3 regions of the Paenibacillus sp. BT-177 genome follow, and region 3 is predicted to be linked to each of the others. Evidence: riboswitches for the same ligand, from Rfam matches in the RefSeq annotation. Region 3 holds a riboswitch; each other region holds the start of a gene.

Region 1 (3,280 bases), on a different contig from region 3:
ATATCGTGCCGTAAACACGCTCGATTCAATGGTTGGCTACAAAAATGAAAAGTACCTGCATTTAGGCTGGGCCTCGGCACGGCTGGATGATGTAGCTAACTACATTCCGGCTCGCATGACAGCAGTTATGCTAGTGATAGCGTCGTGGTTGTATCGGCTGGATGCTGCAAGAAGCTGGCGGACAATCAAGCGGGATGCCCGTCTGCATCCAAGCCCAAATAGCGGATTTCCCGAATCAGCGGTGGCAGGTGCCCTAGGGATTCGTCTCGGTGGCTATAATGTGTATCACGGCATACGCTCCTTTCGGGCATATATGGGCGAAGGGATACGACCGCTGGAGTCGAAGGATATCCGGCATACGATCCGGCTGATGTTCGCCGTATCCACTATGTTTGTAGGATTGTGTTTGATGGGAGCCGCAGGGTGTTTTGCCTTGGGATGGATGCAGTGAGGAGTGACACGATTTTGAAACAAGATACAGAAGGAAAAAGAGTGCGAGAAAGTGCACCAAGTCCGAACTCACAACAGGTTAGTAAGCCGAATGATGCTAAAGAAGATCTGCAGTGGGACATGGAGCTCGTGCTAGTTCGTCATGGCACAACCTTATGGAATAAGGAACGTCGATATCTGGGACATGCCGACTTGGGTTTACTGTCGGGAGCAGAGCAGGAGTTAAAGACTTTACAGAAAAAATTGCAGGGACATTCCTTTGCTCGAATCTATTGCAGCGACTTAATGCGATGTCGCCAGACCTTGCAGATCATTTTGCCGGAGTCTGCATTGACGTCTGAATGTTCCCTCTCTGCTATGCCTCCTATCATGGAACCACGTCTGCGAGAACTTCACTTTGGTGAGTGGGATGGAAAAACGTATGACATGCTTAAGGATGTGGCGTTGTATCGCGCTTGGATTGATGAGCCGCAACAATTCACCCCACCTGGAGGAGAGCCTTGGATTCATTTTGTGAATCGTCTGCGTGAATTCCTAGACTCTCTGTTTGCGTGGCGCATTGCTTTGGAGGTTCAGCCAATGGAGTCGAATGCTGCGCCGCCCTCTGTTTTGATTGTCACGCATGGTGGTGTAATTCGTCAGTTGGCTTGTATGCTTATGCCTGGACATGATTTTTGGAGTCTGAATCCGAAGCCGGGAGAAGCATTTAGGATTCAGTTAAGGTTGATAGGACCGCACAATTGTATAGCAAGATTGCTTTCTCATTAGGTTAAACAAGGCGAATAAAGCGACTGTTTGGGTTGTAAGCTAACTCTTTTTAACCTATAATCATCAAGTAAAAGAACGGCTTGACTACCACTACATCAAATATCCAGCAGACGAGGTCGGCGCCATGTGAGGAACTTGCTTTCCTTTATTGCGCTATTAAAAGGGAAGTCGGTGTGAGTCCGACGCGGTCCCGCCACTGTAAATGGAAACATGCTCATTAGCCCTGTTTTATGTGCCGCCAAGCATATGAAAGAATATCAGGACATGCATTTTCCATAAGTCAGGATACCTGCCCGTCCGCCTGTCACCATAATCCTTCGAGGAAAGGATGACGTGTTCGCAGTGACTGTCCATGCGGAAAGAAGCTGCCCGCCTGCGCACGATCTGTGCTAACGTGACCCCTGTGTCCTGATATGAGGATGCGGGGGTTTTTGATAGGAAAAGAAGGCTGGAATGAGAAAATATCGGATGAAGTTCAAGTAACGCTCTTAACGATTTATGTATGAAGGGGTGCAAATCATGGCAGGAAAAAAAATAAAGGTATGGACTACAGGTCTATTGGCGCTGATATTGGCAGTTGGGCTGAGTGCATGTGGCGCGAATGGAAAAAATGCAGAAAATAAAGAGGGCCAAGCTTCTTCACAGCAGCCGGGACAGACCGTAACCGCACAAGTGCCTCCGGGTAAAACGGTTTACCCGCTAACGCTTAAGGATGCAACAGGACAGGAATTTACATTTAAAAAAGCACCGGATAAGATCGTTTCCGTCTCCCCGGCAGAAACCGAGGCGCTGTTCGCTATCGGACTGGATAAGGAAATTGTTGGTGTATCCGACTACTCTGATTACCCGGAGGCAGCTACGAAAAAGCCTAAAATGGGCGGTATTATGAAACCGAACGAAGAGGCGATCATTGCTGCGAACCCGGAAGTTGTTTTTGCAGGGATTTCACTTAGTGAACAGGCTGCGACTAAGCTGCGTGATATGGGAATTATGATTTTTAAAACAGAACCGAAAACAGTTGAAGATGTCATAGCTAACATCGAATTGTATGGGAAAATCACCGATCACCAGAAAGAAGCGAGAGCGGTGACTGACAAGATGAGAGCAGATGTAGCAGAAGTGAAAGAAGGAGTTAAAAATATCGGCAAAGGGCAGAAGCTGCGGGTATACGTCGAATTTTCACCAGGCTGGACAGTGGGTAAGGGCGAATTTATGGATGAACTGATCACATTGGCGGGCGGCGAAAACGTGGGTGCCACGCAGAAGGGCTGGTACCAAATCAGTGAGGAAAATATTATAGCTGCCAACCCTGACGTGATTTTGTACAGCAAAAGTGTGAAGGATGATAAAACAGGCCAGACCCTCGGCGATATCATAAAAGCTCGCAGTGGATGGGATCAAATATCGGCTGTTCGTAACCATCGTGTATTTGCCGTGGATGATAATTTGATTAGCCGTCCAGGTCCACGCGTAACAGAAGGGCTCAAGGAAGTGGCCAAGGGCGTGTACCCTGAAATTTTCAAATGAACCGTAGACTGATCGGTTTTGGGGGGACAGGTCTTGTCTTGCTGCTGCTGACGCTGCTACTCTGTCTTGGCATCGGCTCGGTCAGTCTTCCGGTCAGCCAGATCACAGGTATTTTGATCAACCACCTACCGTGGTTAGGTGATACGTTTACACCGGATTGGAATACATCCTCAGAGCAAATCATTTTAAAGGTCAGATTGCCACGGGTGTTACTGGGAATGTTGGTTGGAGCAGCGCTGGCGCTGGCGGGAGCCGGATTTCAGGGTGTGTTGCGTAATCCCTTGGCTGATCCGTATACCCTTGGGGTATCCTCGGGAGCTTCGGTCGGAGCAGCAGTACTGATTTATTGGGGGCTTCAATTTTCATTTGTGGGTATATGGACGCTTCCGCTAGTTGCATTTATAACCGGCATGCTGACGCTGTGGATGGTGTTGACGTTGGCGCGTGAAGGTGGGAAAATTCCGACCCAAAGCCTCATTTTATCAGGTGTGGTGATGCAATTTTTTGGGGGAGCCATTGTTTCTTTTCTGGCAGC
Region 2 (3,280 bases), 190 kb from region 3:
AATCATGCTAATACCCGCTTGTTCGAGTGCCTCTACCTCTGCCCGTAATGCCAGAGCTAACTGCAAAGCTACTTGCCTGCGTGGAATATCATTACGTTCAAAGGACCAGTTCAAAATGGTCACAGGGCCTGTAAGCATCCCTTTAACTGGCTTGGAGGTTAACGACTGAGCAAATGCCGTCTCTTCCACGGTCATAGGTTGATCGAACGACACATCTCCGTAAATGATCGGCGGTTTAACACAGCGGGAGCCGTAGGACTGCACCCACCCGTTTTGTGTAAAAGCAAAGCCTTTCAGCTTTTCGCCAAAAAATTCAACCATGTCGGTCCGTTCAAATTCCCCATGTACAAGCACATCTATGCCAATGTCCTCTTGGATATCAATCCATTCCTTGATCTGCTGTTGGATGAATGTCCGATATTGCTCGGCAGACCATTCTCCTTTGCGATAGTGCAGACGGGCCTTGCGGACCTCAGCAGTTTGCGGGAAACTGCCGATGGTCGTCGTAGGCAGTGGGGGCAACTTCAGCCTATTTTGCTGAATCACCCGGCGCTCGGCGAAAGGAACGCTGCGTGATAGTGGCTCTTTTGTTAGCAGGTCGGCCAAATCGGCAGCTGTCTGTACCCTTGCCGCGGAGCGGTTGAAGCGGGCTACCGCATCCGAACTTTGCTCAAGCTTGGCAAGTGCGGATGGATCGTGCTTACCAAGTGCAGCCGTCAAGACTGCGACTTCATCCAGCTTTTCATCGGCAAAGGCTAGTGCATGCACCAGTTCTCGGTCCAGCTTGTGCTCTGCTTCCAGACTGACCGGCACATGTAGCAGACTGCACGATGGCTGTACGATAAGCTGTGCGGCAGTGGTCTGTTCTGCTAACTGGTCCAACAGCGCAGCCACGGCATTCAGGTCGCTGCGCCAGATATTGCGTCCGTCAATGACACCAGCACCCAGCGTTTTTCCTTTAGGGAAGCCATGCTGGCATATATGCTGAAGATTTTCGCCATCATCGTATACAAAATCAAGACCCAGTCCCTGTACCGGAAGTTCAGTCAGACGCTCATAATGATCCAGGCTGCCAAAGTAGGTTTGCAGCATGATGTTCAACGAGGGTGCAGCTTGGGTCAAAGCTTCATAGACCTCCTGAATAATATCTAGATCCTCTGCCGGGAATGAGGTGGTCAGGACAGGTTCATCGATTTGGACCCATTGAACGCCTTCTGCTGCTAGCTCTGACAAGACTCGAGCGTATAAAGGCAGGAAGGTTCGTATAATAGAAGCCAGATCCTTACGATCATAGCCTTTGGATAAAACAACAAATGAATAGGGACCGATGAGAACCGGTTTACCGTCAATGCCTAGCTCCTGTTTTGCTTCACGATAAGCCAGTAAGGGTTTATTTTCAGTGAGCACCGGAGCCGCATTTGCCAATTCGGGAACGATGTAGTGGTAATTGGTATTCATCCATTTGGTCATTTCACTGGCAGTAGCTCCCTTCTGCCCACGTGCGATCCCGAAATACACAGACAGAGGAACCGGACCTGTAGAACGATAGTTGAAGCGTTCGGGTACGAGACCGAACATCACGGATGTGTCCAGCACGTGATCGTAATAGGAGAAGTCTCCGACAGGAATGCGATCAATCCCTTTGTCACGTTGCTTGCTCAGATGCTCCAGACGCAATCTTTTCATCTCACTATGCAGTTCGCTTTCGTCAACACTACCCTGCCAGAAGCGCTCCAGTGCTTTCTTCCATTCCCGGTTCCCACCGATACGCGGATAACCCAGATTACTGCTAATCAAACCCGACAATGCAGATCGTTCGTTAATGGACATGTAGGTTTCCTCCTAACTGGTAGCCAGTTTATTTTTACGTACCAAAAAAGGCATTCTGTCCCCAAGGCTAAAAATAAGTAGGGGAAAGAATGCCTTCGCGATTAAAATTCAAAAATACGGCGACTGCTCTTAACACCTCCCTATCTTCCGTAGGTACTGCGATGTTGTTAAAATAGGCAGGTCTCCTGACTTACGGATCATGACGTTCAGCATCCCTTCCCGGTCTGTGGACCAGTGGGTGTATGAGTAGCTGAACATTCCCCGTTTACAGTGGCGGGACCGTCCCGGATTTGCACCGGCTTCCCTTTTAAGTCTGATCTGAATAGAACAGACACCTATTTCCAAGCTATGCGATTAAGGTATGACGAATAATTATGCACTCGTATACTTGTTCACCATCATAAGTGAAACTCACAGGATGTGCAATAGAAACAGTAATAGAAACTGGAGTGGAATCTGTTAGTTATATGCAAAAAAGACAAGCCCACCCCATCGTGGGGACTTGTCTTTGATATATCATCTTGCTAAGTAGAACATCGCCTTTAAGCCAATGAAACGGTGTAACCTGCCTGAATACTGGCTCTCACATCTACCAGACGTTGATTACGACTACCTCGAAAGGGGAGGGTCAGATCCTTTTGCTGTTCAACAAAACGGCCATCTACAATCACGTCACACAAAAACGCTAGCTCCTGTCGTTCCTGATCCATGAGCAGATCTTCGTAAACAAAGCCCGTGTAGGCCCATACGGTTCGGTCGGGACAAGCCGCGCGGAAGTTACGTACAAATTGCGAGCATTCTGCTGCTGAGAAAAAAGGGTCTCCCCCGCAGAGAGTCAGTCCGTCCAACAGCGGGTTATCCATGATATCACGGATAACCTCCTGTTGACGCTCAGGCGTGAATGGCTCCCCTGCGCGGAAGTTCCACGAAGCTGGATTAAAACAGCCGGGACAGGCATGGCGGCAACCGCTAATGAATACAACGGTGCGCAGGCCGTATCCTTCATTCAGAGATTCTGGAATATAGCCGCACAAATTCACTTATGCTTCACCCGGTCGCGAACTTCGGCTTGCTTGGCAGCATTAAAACGAACGGTATAATCTCCTGTCAGATATCCGGTTACCCGACGTAAACGCTGAAAATGCGTGTGTTCCTCATCTGTGCCGCATTGAGGACAGCTTGTCCCGATAATCCCTTCATAGCCGCATTCCGTACAACGATCCACCGGATGGTTGATGGAGAAGTAGCCAATGTTCTGCTGCAGCGCGTACTGAACAATTTTAAGAAACGCATCCGGGTTATTTCGCGCATTACCGTCCAGCTCAATGTATGAAATTGCACCCGCATTACATAGATTATGGAACGGAGCCTCCAAGCTGATTTTACGAGCAGCGGGGAGCTTGTAATACACCGGAATGTGGAAGGAATTCGTGTAATATTCCCGGTCATT
Region 3 (3,280 bases):
AACAAAAGCAAATCGTCAATGGACTTCGTTCGGAAGGGCTTGCGATTATGCTGGGCGGTATTTTTAATGCGTTCCCTTACACGGCCTTCTCGCAAAATGTGGGTCTGATCTCGCTGACTCGCGTCAAATCGCGTAACGTTATTTTTGCTGCGGGCGGCATTATGGTCGTTCTCGGTTTGCTGCCTAAGCTGGCTGCTTTGACGACAGTGATTCCTAACGCTGTGCTGGGTGGGGCGATGATCGTCATGTTTGGTTCGGTTGCTGCATCAGGTATGTCTATTTTGTCAGAAGTAGATCTGCGGAAGGAAAGCAATCTGCTGATCGCAGCATGCAGTATTGCTGTAGGCCTAGGCTCAGCTGTTCTGCCGCAAATGTTTGACCAACTGCCTAGCTTTGCCAAAATGCTGCTGCAAAATGGTATTGTATCGGGCTCGATTACGGCAATTGTCTTGAACATCGTTTTGGCAAGAAAACAGGGTGAATCGGTCAAAGGTGTAAATGTCTCGGAGGTTCCACAGAAGGTTTGATGAATAGGAAATAAACCAAAACAGCCGGAGAGAGGGGGTAGCCTCTTTTCCGGCTGTTTGGCATGGGGTTACCCAGAGCGAGTTATTTATTAAGCAGCATGAAGTTATTGATAAACACCCTTCTTGTATGAAAATGGGGGATTGAGAACCTACTAGAAAAGTTTGCTAGAGTAGTAGGTGAAGGAGTGGTATAATCTACCTTATGGACTTTGAATAGTGGTGGATGTTTTCGGACCATGGCGCAGCTTCCCGAAAGGGGGTGAAGCCGATGGTCAACCTTGTGTCGTGTTACGATGTGCTACGTTGGATGGTTACGTTACTAAGCCTGGTGTTTAGTATTCGTAAGCTTTATCGATGGCTGCGTCGGAAATTTCGGAACAAGCGAAAACCCACCGCGTAATTAGGTTAGGCGCCTAACGGTGGGTTTAGCTAAGCATTTAGCGCGCCGTGGTGATCCACAGCCCTTCAAGTCCTAAGAGTCTTTGCCGTTGGAGCGGCGAAGGCTCTTTTTAGTATACGGATACGGTGGGTATCTCTATACCTAATTTTAGCACGTGAATTGCGTGCACGCAACGTTAAGACATACCCTCAATTGCGCGCAAGCAATGAAGAGCCATGGTCTTGATTCACACTATATCGTTCAAATTTAAATTATTACGCAACATTTGTTGACAAGCCAGTAGCAACAAAATAAGATAATCCTAAATCGTAATAAAAAGGAATAAAGGAAGAAAACAGGTGTGAACGGGACAACTCTATGTACGAGGTTTTGTTGAGACGATGTAGATAGTTGTTGAGCGTGTTCACTTAAAAGGGAAGTTCGGTAGATTCCGACACGGACCCGCCACTGTATACAGGCATCAGCAGGGTACTGCTGGAGCTTTCAGAATAGCCACTGGAACTGTGAGGAACCGGGAAGGCCTGAAAGATAAGCCTGGAGTCAGGAGACCTGCCTGTTTTGACATCACTGTCAGACCCACGGGATGCTGGGGAGGTGGTTAGGCGTGCTGCATACGGAATGTCTGAAACCGATCTGATCCCTTCTATGTTTTTGGAGTTGGCTTTGAGGTGAGTTTTGACATTTTATAATGAAAGCATTTCTGACTGCTGGTCAAGTGGTTGGGAATGCTTTTTTCGCGTTTTGCGTTAGGTTTATACGATATTTTACAAGATAGAGGAGGACATGTGGGATGATAGGCAATCGTAATAGGCGTTCATGGTTCATATGTACAGGATTGCTGCTGCTGATGGCAGTTATGGCTCTTTCGGGATGCGGCACAGCCACGAAGACGGAGGATAGCTCAGGCAAGGGTGAGAATACGCCTGCACAACAGACTCCAGCAGGTAAAAAGCTGGTGATGGCGTATACGTGGAAACCGTCAGGCGTCGATCCGCATGGAGACAATAGCTGGGATGTGATGCGTTCCGGTGCCGGTGAGACACTCATTCGTTTGAATGAAAAGTTGGAGCCTGTGGCTTGGCTAGCCAAGGAATGGAAGCACGACAGTCCTAACGTGTGGACGTTCAGCTTGCAGGATAGGGTCACTTTTCATGATGGAAAGAGTATGGATGCAGCAAGCGTAAAAGCATCTTTGCTGCGCTCTATCGAGAAAAGTCACCTGGCGAAGGATTTACTGGATGTGAAGTCCATTGATGTAAATGGCCCGCTGACGCTGAAAATCACGACAAACCAGCCGAATGCAGCGCTGGCATCCAATCTGGCTGATCCGTCAACGATCGTGCTGGATGTGGCATCCATGAAAGATGAGCAGAGCTACCCTGCAATGACAGGTGCTTTTAAAATCAAAGCCTTTAACAAGGATCAATCCTTGGTCGTAGAGCGTTATGACGGATATTGGGGCGAAAAGGCACGACTGGCTGAAGCAACGATGGAATTCATTACGGACGGTAATTCGCGCCTGATGGCGTTACAATCCGGTGAGGTGGATGTAGCGACGGATATTCCGGTAGATAACGCAGAGGTACTAAAAAAGAACGACAAGCTACAAGTGCTGTCGGCTCCGTCCTTGCGTACCCATATGATTGTGTACAACATGGAATCGCCTGTGTTCAAGGATGCGACCAACCGTAAGGTGGTGGACAGTCTGATTCCGCGCGCATCCATTGTGAGCGCCGTCATGAGGGGCTTCGGTACGGAAGCAAGCAGCCCGTTTCCGAGTATTCTTCCCTTCGGTAAGATTGAGCGTAAAGCATTGAACGGAACGACAGAGCAGTTGTTGACGAAGGATGGCTGGCAGAAGGATGCCCAAGGCACATGGTCCAAGCAGGGCAAGCCATTCGAGGTTACGCTGCTGACCTTCCCTCAGCGTCCGGAGCTATCCGTCATGGCTGAGGTTATTCAGAGCCAGTTGCTGAATGAGGGAATCCAGGTCAAGATTCGCAAGGTGGAAAATATCGACGAGGCGTTGACCAAAAACGATTGGGATTTTGCTATGTACAGCATGCTCACGGCCCATACAGGAGAACCGCAGTATTTTATGGACATGTTCTACTCCTCTACAAGTGAAGCTAATGTAAGCCGTTATGCTTCCAAACCGCTGGAGGATATTCTTCACAGCCTGAAGTTGGCAAAGGATACCGCACAGCGTAATGCGGTAACACTGCAAGCGCTGGATATCATCAATACAGACTTGCCGCAGTCGTTCATTGTACACCCTGACAATGTGTTTGGCGTGAAAAAAGGGGTAGAGGGCTTTACGCCGCATCCGATCGAGTATTACTACATTACAGCG

The links. A riboswitch is a leader RNA that binds a small molecule or an ion and turns the genes downstream of it on or off. The one in region 3 is predicted to bind cobalamin.
Region 1: linked by a shared signal. The riboswitch ahead of OIU26_RS07500 (cobalamin-binding protein) and the one ahead of OIU26_RS12640 (ABC transporter substrate-binding protein) in region 3 are both predicted to bind cobalamin.
Region 2: linked by a shared signal. The riboswitch ahead of metE (5-methyltetrahydropteroyltriglutamate--homocysteine S-methyltransferase) and the one ahead of OIU26_RS12640 (ABC transporter substrate-binding protein) in region 3 are both predicted to bind cobalamin.

Annotation. Positions count from the first base shown of each region.
Region 1 is NZ_JAOYTP010000002.1:285,014-288,293, reverse strand. It holds gene cbiB (adenosylcobinamide-phosphate synthase CbiB) at 1-451, shown strand, start outside; gene OIU26_RS07505 (histidine phosphatase family protein) at 466-1,218, shown strand; cobalamin riboswitch at 1,315-1,529, shown strand; gene OIU26_RS07500 (cobalamin-binding protein) at 1,738-2,745, shown strand; gene OIU26_RS07495 (FecCD family ABC transporter permease) at 2,742-3,280, shown strand, end outside.
Region 2 is NZ_JAOYTP010000003.1:295,050-298,329, reverse strand. It holds gene metE (5-methyltetrahydropteroyltriglutamate--homocysteine S-methyltransferase) at 1-1,830, opposite strand, end outside; cobalamin riboswitch at 1,989-2,184, opposite strand; gene nrdG (anaerobic ribonucleoside-triphosphate reductase activating protein) at 2,373-2,870, opposite strand; gene OIU26_RS11765 (anaerobic ribonucleoside triphosphate reductase) at 2,867-3,280, opposite strand, start outside.
Region 3 is NZ_JAOYTP010000003.1:489,039-492,318, reverse strand. It holds gene OIU26_RS12645 (nucleobase:cation symporter-2 family protein) at 1-527, shown strand, start outside; cobalamin riboswitch at 1,295-1,498, shown strand; gene OIU26_RS12640 (ABC transporter substrate-binding protein) at 1,718-3,280, shown strand, end outside.